Regions from separate parts of the Phycicoccus jejuensis genome, predicted to be linked through region 3. Evidence: predicted binding sites of a transcription regulator. Region 3 holds the regulator's gene; each other region holds the start of a gene.
What was found. The regulator LexA, encoded in region 3, represses DNA repair genes until DNA is damaged. The targets are predictions, from matches to a motif close to TCGAACANNTGTTCGA.
Positions count from the first base shown of each region.

Region 1: the regulator LexA is predicted to act here: its motif matches at 1,715-1,730, upstream of LG324_RS16485 (DUF222 domain-containing protein).
Region 2: the regulator LexA is predicted to act here: its motif matches at 2,978-2,993, upstream of LG324_RS16790 (DUF222 domain-containing protein).
Region 4: the regulator LexA is predicted to act here: its motif matches at 2,168-2,183, upstream of LG324_RS12105 (DUF222 domain-containing protein).

Region 1 is NZ_CP085209.1:3,472,394-3,476,736, forward strand. Features, by position in the region: gene LG324_RS16480 (VOC family protein) at 1-250, shown strand, start outside; gene LG324_RS16485 (DUF222 domain-containing protein) at 261-1,703, opposite strand; gene LG324_RS16490 (DUF1810 domain-containing protein) at 1,822-2,259, opposite strand; gene moeB (molybdopterin-synthase adenylyltransferase MoeB) at 2,262-3,458, opposite strand; gene LG324_RS16500 (TetR/AcrR family transcriptional regulator) at 3,550-4,170, shown strand; gene LG324_RS16505 (DUF3107 domain-containing protein) at 4,304-4,343, shown strand, end outside.
Region 2 is NZ_CP085209.1:3,534,345-3,538,687, forward strand. Features, by position in the region: gene LG324_RS16780 (HpcH/HpaI aldolase/citrate lyase family protein) at 1-159, opposite strand, end outside; gene LG324_RS16785 (HpcH/HpaI aldolase/citrate lyase family protein) at 156-1,220, opposite strand; gene LG324_RS16790 (DUF222 domain-containing protein) at 1,524-2,966, opposite strand; gene LG324_RS16795 (hypothetical protein) at 3,287-3,940, shown strand; gene LG324_RS16800 (magnesium transporter MgtE N-terminal domain-containing protein) at 3,951-4,343, shown strand, end outside.
Region 3 is NZ_CP085209.1:3,054,872-3,059,214, forward strand. Features, by position in the region: gene LG324_RS14450 (GNAT family N-acetyltransferase) at 1-85, shown strand, start outside; gene LG324_RS14455 (hypothetical protein) at 303-482, opposite strand; gene LG324_RS14460 (LysM peptidoglycan-binding domain-containing protein) at 755-1,156, opposite strand; gene lexA (transcriptional repressor LexA) at 1,407-2,123, shown strand; gene LG324_RS14470 (succinylglutamate desuccinylase/aspartoacylase family protein) at 2,136-3,104, opposite strand; gene LG324_RS14475 (ATP-dependent zinc protease) at 3,104-3,580, opposite strand; gene LG324_RS14480 (RimK family alpha-L-glutamate ligase) at 3,604-4,343, shown strand, end outside.
Region 4 is NZ_CP085209.1:2,546,487-2,550,829, reverse strand. Features, by position in the region: gene LG324_RS12115 (lysine 5,6-aminomutase subunit alpha) at 1-1,380, opposite strand, end outside; gene LG324_RS12110 (GNAT family N-acetyltransferase) at 1,508-2,089, shown strand; gene LG324_RS12105 (DUF222 domain-containing protein) at 2,195-3,631, shown strand; gene LG324_RS12100 (hypothetical protein) at 3,662-4,099, opposite strand; gene LG324_RS12095 (amidohydrolase) at 4,222-4,343, opposite strand, start outside.

The DNA of each region.
Region 1 (4,343 bases), 420 kb from region 3:
CGAGACGGCGGTCCAGTCGCCGGCCGGCGGCACGAAGGTCGCGTGGGGTGGCGGCCCGGTGGCTCCGAAGGACGGGGTGAGCCGCACCCGGATGGAGGTCGTCGCTGCGGCGGGCACCGACCTCGCCGATGCCGTCGCCGAGCTCGAACGTCTGGGCGCTGTCCGTGTGGATACCGTTCTCGCTGAGGGCGACTCGGTCACCCTGGTCGACCCGTCCGGCACCGAGCTCGTCGTCCTGTCGCCCCGCTGACGCCCCGGGCTCAGCCGGTCGTGCGGTGCTGGGGTTCGGTGGTGCGGGTGGCGCCGTCGGGGCCGTGCCAGGTGACGGTGCCGTCGGGGGCGAGGTGGGGTCGCCACCGGCCTTGCTGCTTGAGGCGGTGGTGGCGCCGGCAGAGGTCCTCCAGCCCGGTGGGGGTGGTCGCACCAAGAGGCCATGGCCGGACGTGGTCGAGGTCGCAGTGTGCGGCGGGTCTGGTGCAGCCCCACATCCGGCACGTCCCGTCCCTCGTCTTGACGAACTCGCTGATCGCCGTCGGTGGCCTGTACGCGGCAGTCGTGAGGGAGGCCAGGGTCCCGGTGTCGGCCTCGAGCACGGCGCGGGCCACCTCGAACGGCAGCAGCTTGAGGAGGTTGGCGAGGGTGGCGGGGTCGACCCAGCCCAGACCCGGCAGCTGAGTCCCGGACACCGCGTACCCCGACGACACCACCGCCTGCTTCACGCTGAGGTCGCCGTCGAGCTCGGCCGGCTCCGCCAACCACGACAGCGCTTCCCGGCTGGCCGCGTCCAGGTCCCCGTAGCGCGTCTCCAGTCCGGTCACCGCGTCGATGACCGTCTCGTCGTCGTCCCACTCCATCCGGAACCTCGTCCCACACTGCTCCTCGGGCGCCGGCCGGTCGGTCACCACGGGCACCCCGAGGGTGACCTGGGCGCTGACCTTGACGTTGCACAGCACGAGGTCGGCCAGCGCGTCCGCCCGCGACTCCGGCACCGACAGCGCGCCGTCGCTCTGCCGGTAGCCCCCGGCCAGCTCCTCCACCGCCGCCCACATCGCGCTCGAGGTCGCCGTCGGCAGGGAGGCGAACCAGTCGCTCAGCCCGTCCTCCCCGGGCCGGACCTCCACGCACCGGCCCCGCTTCCGCAGCGCCACGTGCGCCGCGACCTGGTCCGCCGCCACCCGCGTCGCGACCCGCCGCGCCTCACCCGCGACCCGCGCCGGGTCCATCCCCGCCAGCCGGGGCGCCAGCGCCGCATCCACCTGCCCGCAGGCCTCGGCGTCCAGACCGGCGCACGCGTCGACGACCTTGTGCACGTTCACCACGGCCACCTCGCCCGCGACGAGCAGCTCGCGCACCCGCGGGAACCGCTCACCCAGCGCCGCACCCAACGCCGCCTTCCGGCCCGCCACCCCCTCGGTCAGCCCCGTCGCGAGCGACATCCGCGTCGAGGCCATCGCGTCGACGAACCCCACCGGATGCACCCGCTCCCACGACCCGGACCGCACCGTCGTCTCCACCCTGGCGCCCCACGCCCCCGCCACCGCCGTGGCCCCCTCGGCCGCGTTCACGACACCCTGCAGCTCCCCGGCGAGCGCGAACGCCTCCTCCGGCGACAGGCCGTGACCCTGCTCGACCAGCTCACGACCCAGCCGCGCGCACTCCTCGCGCAGACCCGCGATGCGGCGGGAGAGGGTCTCGGTGTCCATGCCTCAGTGTACCGAACACGTGTTCGACAGACAAGGGTCCCAAGAGCATTGTGGACAACCAATCGAGCTCGCGCACAGCAGGATCCCGCACCGAGCAACCGTGCTCACACCGCCCGGATCAGAGGAGGCGCAGCGTCTCGGGGTCGTCGGTGCCGCCGAAGTACTGCTCGAGCGCCGCCCGGAAGGGCGTGTCCTCTCCCGGACCGGAAGCCACCGCGAACAGGGTCATCGAGGAGCGCAGCTTGACGGCGTCGATGCCGCCGAGGACCGCCTCGGCGTCCGACCCCGGCAGCGCGAGCAGGGCCTCGACGCACTCGTGCAGCCGCGGCCCCAGCACCGGGTGGGCGAGGTACTCGCGGGCCTCCCCCACCCCGCGCACGCCGTAGTGCTGCGCCGTCGCGCTGCGTCCGAGCCCGGCCACCTGGGGCAGGACGAACCACATCCAGTGCGAGCGCTTCCGTCCGGCGCGCAGCTCGGCCAGCGCGGCGGCATACGTCCCGCCCGAGTCCTGGGCCGCGACGAACCGCTCCAGGCCGTCCGCACCGTCACCGGCCACCCTCAGTACCCCGGCACCGACGGGTCGATGTCGCGCGACCACGCGAGGATGCCGCCGGGCACGTCCCACGCGTCGACGCCGCGAGCCCGCAGCAGGTCGACGGCCTCCGCCGAGCGCCCACCGGCCTTGCAGTGCACGACGACCCGGCGCCCGTCACCCCCGGGCACGGACGCCCCGGCACGCACCTCACCGACCGGCAGCAGCACCGAGCCCGGGATGGCCGCGACGTCGCGCTCCCCCGGCTCGCGGACGTCGAGCAGGACGAATTCGGCCCGCCCCGCGTCACGCTCGGCGAGCAGCCGGGCGAGCTCCTCGACCCCGACCTCGGGACGACCCAGCGAGCCATCGTCCGCCAGATCGCCTGCAGCACAGGCATCCTCACGCTGCGTCGCCCACCCGAGCGGACGCGTCGCGTCGGCCGAGGCGCCGCACACCGCGCAGCCCGGGTCGCGCCGGACCGGCACCGCGTCCCACGTCTGGCGCAGCGCGTCGTGGACGAGCAGCCGGCCGACGAGCACCTCCCCCGACCCCGTGACGAGCTTGACCGCCTCGGTCGCCATGACGGACCCCACCGACGCGCACACCGCGCCGAGCACCCCGCCGACCGCGCACGAGGGCACGGCGTCCGGCGGCGGTTGCTGCGGGAAGACGCAGGCGTAGCAGGGGCCCTCGCCGGCCCACCACACCGACACCTGCCCGTCGAACCGGTAGACCGACCCCCAGACGTGCGGGATGCCGAGCCGGGCGCACGCGTCGCCGACGAGGTAGCGCGTCGGGAAGTTGTCGGCGCCGTCGAGGACGAGGTCGTAGTCCGCGAGCACCTCCATCGCCGTCACGGCGTCGAGCCGCTCGCGGTGCCGCACGACGACCGTGTCGGGCGAGATCGCCGCCACGGCGTCCGCGGCGGAGTCGACCTTGGCGCGACCGACGTCGTCGACGCCGTGCACCACCTGGCGCTGGAGGTTGGTCGACTCGACGACGTCGTCGTCGACGACCCCGATCGTGCCGACCCCCGCCGCGGCGAGGTAGAGCAGCGCGGGCGACCCCAGCCCCCCGGCACCGACGACGAGGACGCGCGCGGCGCGCAGGCGGCGCTGGCCGTCGAGCCCGAGGTCGGGCAGGAGGAGGTGGCGGGCGAAGCGGGTCCGCTCTGCGGCGGTGAGCTCGGGCCCGGGCGGCACCAGCGGGGGACGCGCCATACGGCGAACCTAACACCGGCGCGGGGCACAGCCCCCGGCCACGACCTACCCGTCCGTAGGATGACGCGCGACGCCACGACCGGAGGACCCCATGACCAGCACCACGACCCCTCGCAGCTCGCGGATGCCGCGCAGCGAGCGCCGCGCCCAGCTGCTCGAGGCCGCCCAGGCCGTGTTCGTCCAGTCCGGCTACCACGCGGCCGCGATGGACGAGATCGCCGACCGCGCCGGCGTCTCCAAGCCCGTCCTCTATCAGCACTTCCCCGGCAAGCTCGACCTCTACCTGGCCCTCCTCGACACCCACTGCGACACCCTCGAGCAGCTCGTGCGCCGGGCGCTCGGGACCGACGCCGGCGACAACGAGGCCCGCGTCCGCGCGACGGTCGCCGCCTACTTCGACTTCGTGACGCGCGAGGACGCCGCCTTCCGCATGGTCTTCGAGTCCGACCTCACGAGCGTCCCGCAGGTCCGCTCGCGGCTCGACGCCGTCGAGCTCGCCTGTGCCGAGGCCATCGCCGAGGTCATCGCCGAGGACACCGGTGCGGACGACGAGCGGGCGCTCCTCCTCGGCTCTGCCCTCGCCGGGATGGCCCAGGTGGCGGCCCGGCACTGGCTGGCCCAGGACGGCGACATCCCCGAGGCCGAGGCCGCCGCCACGATCAGCACGCTCGCCTGGCGCGGGCTCGGCTCCTTCCCGAAGGTCGGGTCCTGACGACCGCTGCGCTGCGCCCTCGGCGAACACGCCCGAGCACCGGAACAGCCCCGACGCGTCGCGGGTTAGCCTGAGCGCGAGTACCCATCCGAGCGGGCCCCGGCCCGCGAGACCGACGAAAGGTGCGTGCCCCGTGGAGGTCACCATCGGTGTCCAGAACGTCGCCCGCGAGC
Region 2 (4,343 bases), 480 kb from region 3:
GGCGTTCTCGCGGGCGTGCGGCTTGTCGTCCGGGCCGACGGCGTCCTCGAGGTCGAGGATCAGCCCGTCGACCGGCAGCGTCTTCGCCTTCTCGAGCGCGCGCTCGTTGCTGCTCGGCATGTAGAGCACGGAGCGGCGCGGGCGGTAGGCCTCGCTCATGCGTCGCTCCCCTCGGCGTAGAGCTCGGCGAGCTCGGGGTCGTTGGCGGACAGGCGGTCCGCGAGCTCGAGGATGACGAGGCACTGCTTGAGGCTCGCGTCGTCCTCCATCTTCCCGTCGAGCATCACCGCGCCCGTGCCGTCACCCATCGCGGCCCGCACCCGGCGCGCGTGCGCGACGTCGTCGGCCGACGGGCTGAAGACCTTCTTGGCGATGGCGATCTGCACCGGGTGCAGGCTCCACGTGCCGACGCAGCCGAGGAGGAAGGCGTTGCGGAACTGGTCCTCGCAGGCGACGACGTCCTTGATGTCCCCGAACGGGCCGTAGTACGGGAAGATCCCGTGCATCGCGCAGGCGTCGACCATCCGCGCGATCGTGTAGTGCCACAGGTCCTGCTGGAAGACCGACCGGGCGCCCTCGACGTCGCCGTCCACCGGGTCCTGGCGCACGAGGTAGCCGGGGTGGCCGCCGCCGACCCGCGTCGTCTTCATCCGGCGGTCGGCGGCGAGGTCGGCCGGGCCGAGGCTGATGCCCTGCATCCGCGGGCTCGCGCCGGCGATGGCCTCGACATTCGCCATGCCGCGGGCCGTCTCGAGGATGGCGTGGACGAGGATCGGGCGCGTGACGCCGGCCTTCGCCTCGAGCTGCGCGAGGAGCCGGTCGACGTAGTGGATGTCCTCGGGGCCCTGGACCTTGGGGACCATGACGACGTCGAGCCGGTCGCCGATCTCGGTGACGAGCGTGATCAGGTCGTCGAGCGCCCATGGGCTGTCGAGGGCGTTGACGCGCGTCCAGAGCTGGGTGTGCTCCCCGAAGTCGGTGGCCCGCGCGATGTCGACGAGCCCCTGGCGGGCGGCCTCCTTGTTCTCGGCCTTGACCGCGTCCTCGAGGTTGCCGAGGAGCACGTCGACGGTGCCGACCATGTCGGGCACCTTCGCGGCCATCTTCGGGTTGCTCGGGTCGAAGAAGTGGATCATCCGGCTGGGCCGGGCGGGCACCTCCCGGAGCGGCATCGGCGCCCCCACGGCGAGGGGGGCGAAGAAGTCCTTGGCGCTGCGCATCGTCGAGCCTTCCGAGGCGGGGTGCACGGTCGCGTCGGACGCTAGCAGCGGGCCGGGCCCCCTCCGCATGAGCCACGTCACGGTGTGACCCACGCCGCGGCGGGACTCCTCGCCCCGCCGGGTGCCACACGGGGCCGGCAGGACGAGATCGGGGCGGCAGGACGAGGACAGGGCGACCCGGCAGGCGCACCCAGCGACGCCGCTCGTGCCGACATCGAGCCGGACAGGAAGTGACGCAAGCGTCGATTTCTGTACGCCGCACCGTGGGGCGACAGGGTGGGCGTCGGCAGTCCGAGGCGGCGGTCAGCCGGTGGTGCGGTGGGCGGGTTCGGTGGTGCGGGTGGCGCCGTCGGGGCCGTGCCAGGTGACGGTGCCGTCAGGGTCGAGGCGGGGTCGCCAGCGTCCTTGTTGCTTGAAGCGGTGGTGGCGCCGGCAGAGGTCCTTCAACTCGGTCGGGGTGGTCTGGCCGGTGGGCCAGGGACGGACGTGGTCGAGGTCGCAGTGCACGGCGGGTCTGGTGCAGCCCCACATCCGACACGTCCCGTCCCGGGTCTTCACGAACTCGCTGATCGCCTTCGAGGGTTTGTACGCGCCGGTGGTGAGTGAGGCCAGGGTGCCGGTCTCCGCGTCGAGGACGGCCCGGGCGACCTCGAACGGCAGGACCTTGAGGAGGTTGGCGAGGGTGGCGGGGTCGACCCAGCCCAGGCCAGGCAGCAGGGTCCCGGACACCGCGTACCCGGGCGACACGACGGCCTGGGGGTGGGTGAGGTCGCCGTCGAGCTCGGCCGGCTCCTCCAACCACGACAGCTCCTCGCGCGAGTCCGGGTCGAGGTCGCCGTACCGGACGACCTCACCCGTCGTGGCATCGATGAGCGTCTCGTCGTCGTCCCACTCCACCCGGAACCTCGTCCCCGACGCCTGCTCCGGCGCGGGCCGGTCCGTGACAACAGGCACCCCGAGGGTGACCTGCGCCGAGACGCGCACGTTGCGCAGGACGAGATCGGCCAGCGCGTCCGCCCGCGACTCCGGCACCGACAGCGCGCCGTCGCTCTGCCGGTAGTCCCCGGCCAGCTCCTCCACCGCCGCCCACATCGCCGAGGACGTCGCTGTCGGCAGGGACGCGAACCAGTCCGTCAGGCCGTCCTCCCCGGGCCGGACCTCCACGCACCGGCCCCGCTTCCGCAGCGCCACGTGCGCCGCGACCTGGTCGGCCGCCACCCGCGTCGCGACCCGCCGCGCCTCACCCGCGACCCGCGCCGGGTCCATCCCCGCCAACCGGGGCGCCAGCGCCTCGTCCACCTGCCCGCAGGCCTCGGCGTCCAGCCCGGCGCACGCGTCGACCACCTTCTGCACGTTCACCACGGCCACCTCGCCCGCGACGAGCAGCTCGCGCACCCGCGGGAACCGTTCACCCAGCGCCGCACCCAACGCCGCCTTCCGGCCCGCCACCCCCTCGGTCAGCCCCGTCGCAAGCGACATCCGCGTCGAGGCCATCGCGTCGACGAACCCCACCGGGTGCACCCGCTCCCACGAGCCCGAGCGCACCGTCGTCTCCACCCTGGCGCCCCACGCCCCCGCCACCGCCGTGGCCCCCTCGGCCGCGTTCACGACACCCTGCAGCTCCCCGGCGAGAGCGAACGCCTCCTCCGACGACAGGACGTGACCACCCTCGACCAGCTCGGCCCCCAGCCGCGCGCACTCCTCGCGCAAGCCCGCGATGCGGCGGGAGAGGGTCTCGGTGTCCATGCCTCAGTGTAGCGAACACGTGTTCGACGGACAAGGGCCCACGAGGCTCGGTTCGCCCTCAGCAGAACAAAATTCGTCGTCGCGAGAGAAGCAGAACCCCCTCCGGCTCCCCTCCTGCCCGACCCCCTCGCAGCCCCGCCGTCGTGGTCACGCCGTGCCGCCCGGGTCTCGCCGTGCCGGGGTGCCATGAGGCACCGGCCGGGCGAGGTCGCACCGGCAGGGCGAGACGGCACCGGCGGGACGCACCACGACCGCTCGTCCCGAGTGCGTCGCAATGCGAAGCAGCCGGGACGAGCGGGTGCTGTGGGAGAGTGCTGGACATGTCCGACGAGGCGACCACCGACGCCAGCGCCGCCGCCAACGCCAGCGCCGCCGCCGACGTCACGCCCGCCGCGCCCGCTCCCCCACGGGTCGACGTGACGAAGCTGCTCAACGAGGCCGCGTCCAAGTCGGGGCTGCTGTGGGTCCGCCTGCCGGACGGTTCGACGTACCCGGTCTGGCACGTGTGGCACGACGACGGCGACGAGCGGGGCACCGGGCCGGCGGCCTACGTCGTCTCCGGCCCCGGTGAGCAGCACCTGCCGTGGCTGCCCGGCGAGGTCGAGCTCGTCCTGCGCAGCAAGGACACCGGCGGCCGCCTCCTCACCATCCACGCCACCACCAGCGTCCTCGAGCCGGGCACCGACGCGTGGGAGCAGGCCGCGGCGGTCCTGCGGCCCGAGCGGCTCAACGCCCCGGGCAGCGCCGAGGAGGTCCTCGAGCGCTGGCGGGCGCACAACACCCTCCACGTCCTCACCCCGCACGGCCGACCCGGCGAGCAGCCCGGCCACCACGGCACGAGCAGCGGCGCGGCCCCCGTCCGACCCGCGGCGCCCGCGACCGCGCGGTGGCGCCCCTGGCACTGGCGCGGCCGGGCCGGCGCCCGGCGCAACACCCCGGACGAGCCGTCCACGCCCCCCTCCGACGGCGGATAGCCTGTCGGACGTGAGCACGCCGACCCGGGCCTTCGTCGGCCGCCTGTCCGAGCTGGACGTCTTCGACCCGCTCGGCGACAAGGTGGGCCGCGTCCGCGACGTCGTCGTCACGTTCAGCGCCACGAAGTCCCGTCCGCGGGCCATCGGCCTCGTCGTCGAGGTGCCGGGCCGCCGCCGCGTGTTCGTCCCGATGACCCGGGTCACGTCCGTCGAGGGTGGCCAGGTCATCACGACCGGCCTGGTCAACATGCGCCGCTTCGAGCAGCGCCCGAACGAGACCCTCGTCGTCGCCGAGCTCCTCGAGCGCACCGTCCAGGTCCGCACCGAGGACGGCGACATCGCGACCGCCACGGTCCAGGACGTCGGCATCGAGCAGCTCGGCCAGCGCGGCTGGAACGTCACG
Region 3 (4,343 bases):
GCGGGCCGGCTTCGAGGAGGTCGGTGTCACCGACGCCACCGCGAGCGGGATGCCGCGCCTGGTCATGCGGCGGACCCTGGCCTGACCCTCGGCCCGTCAGCGCCGGGGACGGCCGATCCCCCCACCCGGACCCGGTCGGGGGTCGGAGTGGGGGGACCTGCGGTGCCCCGGCGACGTGAGGGCCGCGGCCTCCCTGCAGACGACAGCCAGCGCCGCCCGCTCCGTCGTCGCGTCGGTGGAGAGCCAGCGACGACGAGGGGGTGCGACCCGGGGACCCTCTGTGTATCCCCGGGCCGCACGTCTCATTCCCCGGGGCTCTGGCTGTGGTGCACGAGTGCCGCCGTGTAGGCACCGTGCCAGCCGCCCGAGGTGGCGGACCCGCGCGCTCCGCAGCCGCACGACCAGAGCCACCGGCCCTGGCCGCCGCACTGGACGACCGGGTGGTGGGTGGGGCGGTAGGAGCCGCGACGACGTGTCCGCATGCCTTGAAGTCTGTTCGTGCACAAGGGGGTCGCGCAGCGTCGGAGCGTGCCCGCGGGCCGATGGGACCCGGAGGTCCGACAGGTCGGGGGATGCCCCCTCCCCCGTTCGGCCGAGCGTGGCGCGCTTGACAGGGGTGCGCGGCCGGCACCGGCCGGACACAGCACGGAGGGCGCCGTCTCCTCTGCACGGGAGACGACGCCCTCCGGCGTCCGAGTCGGGTCGAGGGACTCGGGGATCGTGGCGCGCCGGACCGGGCGCCCCCGGCGGCGGCTCAGCCCGCAGGGACGACCAGCTGCTGACCGGCGCGGATCTGCGCGGTGCTCAGCCCGTTGGCGAGCTGGATGGCGACGATGCCGTCGCTGATGGACATCGAGGGCAGCTCACGGGACGCGATCTCGGACAGCGTCTGGCCGGGCGACACCGAGACGGTGTGGGCCGGCTCGACGGCGCCCGCGCCCCCGAGGCCGCGCAGGCCGAGGGCTGCCGCCAGCGCGAGGGTGGCGAGCACGAGCAGCACGAGGCGGCCGCGGCGGGTGATCCGCAGCGCCGGCTGTGCGGCGCGGGCCGCACGCCCTCCGGTGGCGCCGCCCTCGAGAACGACGAGCCGCGGGCGGCGCGCCGGCACGGGGCGGGTGTGGCCGAGGTCGGTGGGGTCCCAGGCGATCGCGCTCATCATGTCCTCCATCCCGGCGGCCGGGGCCACCGTCGAACCGGTGTTCGATAGAACGTCTGTACGAGTTATAGCACGCACGTTCGAGGCGGACAAGACACGCGTCGAACACATGTTTGAGTTCGAGGCCCGTCGCTCGTAGGATGTCCGCATGCAGATCAGACTGCATGTCACCACCGACAGACCGTCTGACCTGCGAAAACACCGGTCAGGCCCCCCGTCGGCACGGGGCGGCCGCAGCGAAGGGGTCGAGATGGCACGTCCGAGGAACGCCGACATCCACGAGATGCCCGACCGCGGCGACGGCGGGGACCTCACCCACCGCCAGCGCAAGATCCTCGAGGTCATCCGCAACGCCGTCGACCGGCACGGCTACCCGCCGAGCATGCGCGAGATCGGCGAGGCCGTCGGGCTCACCTCCCCCAGCTCGGTCGCCCACCAGCTCTCGGCGCTCGAGCGCAAGGGCTTCCTGCGCCGCGACCCCAACCGGCCGCGCGCCATCGAGGTCGTCTCCCCCGACCGTCAGGGCTCCGGCTACCGCCGCCCCGAGGCCGACGAGGTCGTCGACGTCACCGGCGAGGGCGACGAGCGCCCCGAGGCCTCCTACGTCCCGGTCCTCGGCCGGATCGCCGCCGGCGTCCCGATCACCGCCGAGGAGGTCGTCGAGGACGTCTTCCCGTTGCCCAAGCAGATCGTCGGCGAGGGCAGCCTCTTCCTGCTCAAGGTCGTCGGCGACTCGATGGTCGACGCGGCCATCTGCGACGGCGACTGGGTCGTCGTGCGCCAGCAGCCGACCGCCGAGAACGGCGACATCGTCGCGGCGATGCTCGACAACGAGGCGACGGTCAAGACCTTCAAGCGGCGCGACGGCAAGGTCTGGCTCATGCCGCACAACCCGGCCTTCGAGCCGATCGACGGCGACCACGCGACGATCCTCGGCAAGGTCACCGCGGTCCTGCGCCGCGTCTGAGGCCGGCCGGCGTCAGTCCTCGACCTCGGCGATGTGGACGACCGCGTCGCCGGAGTTGACCAGCGGCGCCTCGGTGCGCCCGACGACGACGCCGGAGCGGTCGGCGTGCACCAGCCGCACCCGCTTGCCGAGCGAGTCGAAGAGGCCACCGAGGCGCGCCCCGCGCTCGACGCGCTCCCCCAGCGCGACCTCGAGGTGGAGCATGCCGGTGCCGCGCGCCCGGACCCATCCGCTGCGGAACGAGACCGCCGACGGCGCCGGCGGGTCCTCGGCGACCGGCTCGGTCATCCCGAGCGCGGCGAGCACGCGGCGCACGCCGAGCACGCCGGCGTCGACGGCCCAGCGGTCCATCCGCCACGCCTCGCCCGCCTCGTAGAGCAGGACGGTCGCGCCCCGCTCGCGGGCGGCGTACCGGAGCGAGCCGTCGCGCAGCTTCGCGTTGAGCATGACGGGGGCCGCGAAGGCCTCGGCGAGCGCGCGGGTGCGCGGGTCCTCGAGGTCGGCGCGGACCTGCGGCAGGTTGGTGCGCCGGTCCGAGCCGGTGTGCAGGTCGATGCCGACCTCGCACTTGTCGACGACCTCGGTCATGAACAGGTGCGCGATGCGCCCGGCGAGCGAGCCGCGCGGCGACCCCGGGAAGGAGCGGTTGAGGTCGCGGCGGTCGGGCAGGTATCGCTGCCCGGCCGAGAAGCCGAGGACGTTGACGATGGGGACGGCGATCAAGGTGCCGCAGAACGTCTTCGGGTCGAGGCCGGCGACGACCTGACGCACCACCTCGACCCCGACCGCCTCGTCGCCGTGGATGGCGGCGTCGACCCAGACGGTCGGTCCCTCCTCGCGCCCGTGGACGACCCGGACGGGCAGCTCGACGTCGGCGCCGGTGACCAGACGGGTGATCGGCAGCGACACCGACTGCGTGCGCCCGGCGCGCACGCGCACGTGGCCGATCTCGAAGGAGGGCCGAAGGGGGCGCCGGGCCATCAGGCCCTCCCCCGGTTGCGCCGGCGCATCGCGAGCGGCGGACGGCCGCCGAGGTAGGAGCGGCCGGGGTCGACGGCGAAGCCCTGGCGCAGCGCCTCGCGCCCGACGAGCATCCGGAAGCCCATCTCGTCGCGGCGCGCGAGGGTCATCTCGGCGGCGACCGTGCGGCCCATGAGGACGAGGTCCATCGCGACGACGAGCCGCTCCTCGGCGTGGCCCGAGGACGAGCGGACCTCGCGCACGTCGAGCACGGGGCACTCGCACTGGACGGCGTCGGCCTCCGAGCGCTGCCACGGCTGGATGCGGAAGCGGGCCCACCGCTCGCCGTCGCGCTCGAGGTCCTCGAGGTCGAAGGCGTGGATCGACGAGGACCGCGCGCCGGTGTCGAGCTTGGCCTTGACCCACGGCACACCGACCGCCGGGAGGCCGACCCACTCGCGCCAGCCCGCGAGGGTGTAGGAATGGCTGTCCGTCATCCGTCCTCTCCCGTCGGGAAACCATGAAGCTCGCGATCCTCTCCCGCGCGCCTCGCTCGTACAGTACGCAGCGCCTGCGCACCGCCGCCCAGGACCGTGGCCACCAGGTCAAGGTCCTCAACACCCTCCGCTTCGGCATCGACCTGTCCGGAGATGAGCCGGACCTCCAGTTCCGCGGCAAGCGGCTCTCGACGTACGACGCGATCCTGCCGCGGATCGGCAACTCCATCACCTACTTCGGCACCGCCGTCGTGCGGCAGTTCGAGCAGATGGACGTCTACACGCCCAACACCTCGTGGGGCATCGCGAACTCGCGGGACAAGCTGCGCGCCACCCAGATCCTGTCGCGGCACAACATCGGGATGCCGCCCACGACCTTCGTCCGCGACCGCGCCGACGTCATCCCCGCCATCGAGCGGGTCGGCGGTGCGCCGGTCGTCATCAAGCTGCTCGAGGGCACCCAGGGCATCGGGGTCATCCTCGCGCCGGAGATGAAGACCGCCGAGGCCATCATCGAGACGCTGCAGTCGACGAAGCAGAACGTCCTCATCCAGCGGTTCGTCAAGGAGAGCAAGGGCCGCGACATCCGCGCGCTCGTGGTCGGCGACCGCGTCGTCGCCGCGATGCGCCGGGTGGCCAAGGGCGACGAGTTCCGGTCCAACGTGCACCGCGGCGGGTCGGTCGAGCCGGTCGAGCTCGACCCCGACTTCGAGCGCGCCGCCGTCCGCTCCGCGCAGATCATGGGCCTGCGGGTCGCCGGTGT
Region 4 (4,343 bases), 510 kb from region 3:
GGCGCGGGTCTGGATGAACCCGTCGCGCGGCGGGTGGAAGTCCTCGGTGAGGCCGCCGGCCGCGTCCATGACGTAGCGGACGTTCTGGAGGGCGAGGTCGCGGTCGGAGAGCCACGGCGTGACGACGGCCTCGGTCATCATCCCGACGAGGAGGATGCCTTGCCCGGTCATCGCGCCGACGAGGTTGAAGAACCCGTCGAGGAGGTAGCCGCGGAAGACGTCACCGGTCATGTGCTTCGTCGGCGGCATCCACTTCAGGGGCGCGTCCGGGAAGAGCTGACGGGCGAGCAGGGCGTGGGCCAGCTCCATCCGGAAGCTGTCGGGGATGTCGGGGTTGATCTCGAACGCGTGCCCGAGGCCGAGCTGCCAGTCCTCGAGGCCCGCCTCCTTGGCGAAGTACTCGTTGAGCAGCTGGCTGACCGTGACGGTGTGCGCGGCCTCGACGGCGTCGGCGGTCGTCAGGTAGTTGTCCTCGCCGGTGTTGATGATGATGCCGGCGCGCGCGTGGACCTGGCGGCTGAAGCGCTGGTCGACGAAGGTGCGGATCGGGTTGATGTCGCGGAAGAGGATCCCGTACATCGAGTCGTTGAGCATCATGTCGAGCCGCTCGAGCCCGGCGAGGGCGGCGATCTCGGGCATGCAGAGGCCGCTGGCGTAGTTGGTCAGGCGGACGTACCGGCCGAGCTCGCGGCTGCTCTCGTCGAGGGCGGCGCGCATCAGGCGGAAGTTCTCCTGCGTCGCGTAGGTGCCGGCGTACCCCTCGCGCGTCGCGCCCTCGGGGACGAAGTCGAGGAGGCTCTGTCCGGTGGAGCGGATGACCGCGATGATGTCGGCGCCCTCGCGGGCCGCGGCCTGCGCCTGTGGGATGTCCTCGTGGATGTCGCCAGTCGCCACGATGAGGTAGACCCACGGGGTGCGCGGTGCGTCACCGACCTTGGCGATCATCCGCTCCCGGGCGCGGCGCTGGGAGTCGACCGTGCGGACGCCCTTCGCGACGGCGCTGCGGGCGGCCTTGCGCGAGCCGGTGAGGTCACGCCCCTCGGGGAGGCGGAACGACACTCCCCCGCTGCTCGCCTTCTGGGCGAGCGTCAGCAGGTCCGGGGCCTCGCCGCGGCGCAGGGCGTCCCAGACCGGGGTGGTGACGCCGTGCTCGAGCCCGACCTCGCCGCGCACCGCGTCGACGAGGTGGTTGACCCACGGCGTGCCCTCGTGGTCGGCACCGGAGAGACCGGCCAGGCGCAGCGTGGCGCGCTCGACGGAGACGGTCGTGTGGGCTCGGGCGAGGTCGACGACGGGCTTGCCGGCGCGCCGTGCGAGGCTGCGGGCCTTGCGGACGACGGCGGGGTCGAGGTCGAGCAGGGCAGGACGACGCGAAGACACGGCGTCAATCTAGCAATTCGGCCGCAGAACTTGTAGCGGATCCGGCCGCGCGCCGCAGATCCTCGCGGCGCGACCCGGGCACGAGAACTCGATGGAAGCGCGCGTCCCCGTCTGATTCGATCGAGGGATGAGCGACGACCCCGGCCTGCCCCCGGTCCGCCCGCGCCGGCACGGGGACCTCCTGCTCCGCCCGGCCGTCGAGGCGGACGTCGCGGCCGTCATGGCGTGGCGCAACCACCCCGACGTCGCCCGGTGGCTGCTGCGCACGACGATGACCGAGGCCGAGATGCTCGAGCGCCTCCGGGATCGACCGGAGTGGACCCTGCCGCTCGCCGTCGAGCACGAGGGGCGCGTCGTGGGGACCGCGTTCGTCGACGTCCTCGACGGCATGGGCCAGGACGGCGGCACCGAGCACCTGCGCTCCGAGGGGCTGGTGGGGTACCTCTTCGACCCCGCGGTGCACGGGCGCGGCTTCGCGAGCCGCACGCTGGTGCTGCTCCTCGAGATCGCGTTCGAGGACCTGCGGCTGCGGCGGGTGACGGCCGGCTGCTTCGCGGACAACATCGGTTCGTGGAAGGTCATGGAGAAGGCGGGGATGCGGCGCGAGCAGCACGGCGTCCGCGACTCCTGGCACGCCGAGCTCGGGTGGGTCGACGGCCTGACCTACGCCCTGCTGCGCGAGGAGTGGATGGAACGAGAAGCGCGCTGAACGTCGTTGAGGGCCGCTCGGAACCGGCTGTCGTGGGCGGATGTTCGTTGTCCACAGATGCCTACTGACCCTTGTCCGTCGAACACGTGTTCGGTACACTGAGGCATGGACACCGAGACCCTCGCCCGCCGCATCGCGGGGCTGCGCGAGGAGTGCGCGCGGCTGGGTCGTGAGCTGGCCGAGTCGGGTCAGTCGCTGTCGGAGGACGAGGCGTTCGCGCTGGCGGGGCAGCTGCAGGGTGTGGTCAACGCGGCCGAGGGCGCGACGGCGGTGGCGGGGGCCTGGGGTGCGCGGTTCGAGCTGACCTTGCTGGGGACCGAGAGGGTCCACCCGCTGGGGTACATGGACCAGATGGCCTCGACGCAGATGGCGCTGGCGACCGGGCTGACCGAGGGTCTGGCCTCGCGGAAGGTCTCCCTCGGGGCGGCGCTGGGTGGGTGCTTCCCGCGGCTGCTGGAGCTGCTGCTGGCCGGTGAGGTCCCGGCGGCGTCGGCGCACAAGGTCATCGACGCGTGCGCCGGTCTGGACGCCGAGGCCTGCTGGAAGGTGGATGCGGCGCTGGCGCCGCGGCTGGCGGGGATGGACCCGGCGCGGGTCGCGGGTGAGGCGCGGCGGGTCGCGACGCGGGTGGCGGCCGATCAGGTCGCCGCTTACGTGGCGCGGACGCGCAAGGGGCGCCGGGTGGAGGTGTGCCCGGGTGAGGACGGGCTGACGGAGTGGTTCGCGTCCCTGCCGACGGCGACGTCCTCGGCGATGTGGGCGGCGGTGGAGGAGCTGGCCGGGGACTACCGGCAGAGCGACGAGGCGCTGTCGGTGCCGGAGTCGCGGGCGGACGCGCTGGCCGACCTCGTCCTGCGCAACGTCAAGGTCAGCGCGCAGGTCACGCTCGGGGTGCCGGTGGTGAGCGACCGTCCCGCGCCCGAGGAGCAGTGCGGGACGAGGTTCCGGGTGGAGTGGGACGACGAGGACACCCTCGTGGACGCCATCACCGGTGAGGTCGTGCGGTACGGCGACCTCGACCCGACGTCCCGCGAGGAGCTGTCGTGGTTGGAGGAGCCGGCCGAGCTCGACGGCGACCTCAGCGTGAAGCAGGCGGTGGTGTCGTCGGGGTACGCGGTGTCGGGCACGCAGCTGCCGGGTCTGGGCTGGGTCGACCCCGCCACCCTGGCCAACCTGCTGAAGCTGCTGCCGTTCGAGGTCGCCCGTGCGGTCCTCGAGGCCGAGACCGGCACACTTGCCTCGCTCACGACTGCCGCGTACAGGCCACCGAAGGCGATCAGCGAGTTCGTCAAGACGCGGGACGGGACGTGCCGGATGTGGGGCTGTGCCCGCCCGGCCGTGCACTGCGACCTCGACCACGTCAAGCCCTGGCCCATCGGCCAGACCACCCCCACCGGGCTGGAGGACCTCTGCCGACGCCACCACCGCTTCAAGCAACAAGGACGGTGGCGACCCCATCTCGACCCTGACGGCACCGTCACCTGGCACGGCCCCGACGGCGCCACCCGCACCACCGAACCCCAGCACTGCGTGCAGCGCTGACGCGCGGAGGGATGCTGGAGAGCGGCGACGTCAGGGCTCCTCGGGGAGGTCGAACGGCACGTCGCCCGAGCCGTCGTCGAACACCTCGCTCGAGGGGACGCCCGGGTGGACCTCGGTGGAGCGGGAGGCGATGTTCGAGAACACGACGAGCGCGATGATCGCGATGACGACGAACAGCACGATGCCGACCGGGCTCGTCGGCAGGCTGCTCCCCGAGCGTTGCGCCCGGTGGTGGCGCATCTGCTGCTCGTGCATCCACAGCGGCGACTCAGCGCCGTGCATCCCCGGGATCCCGTGGTCGTGCACCCCGTGAGTCCCGTGCATCCCGTGGTGGTCGATGCCCCCGGCGGGACCGGGGTCGAAGGAGGGACTCCCGGAGTCGAAGCCGCCTCCGCCGAACGAGCCGGAGTCGAAGCCTCCCCCGCTCGACCCGGAGTCGAACCCGCCGCTCGCGCCGCCGTCGCTCATGACTGCCTCCCCGCTGCCGTGGTGTGGTCCTCGTGCCGTGGACGCACGCGACGGCCGAAGCGTTGCACGGCGCCAGCCTGCGCGCGACGGGAACCGACCGGACGCGCCGACCGACGTGGGGGTCAGGCCGAGGCGTCGTGGAGGACGACCCCGTCACGCACGGTGAGCAGGCACTCCGGCAGCGGCGCACCGCCACCGAGCGTGGGCAGGTCGTCAGCGGCGTAGGCCGGGACCGAGAAGACCG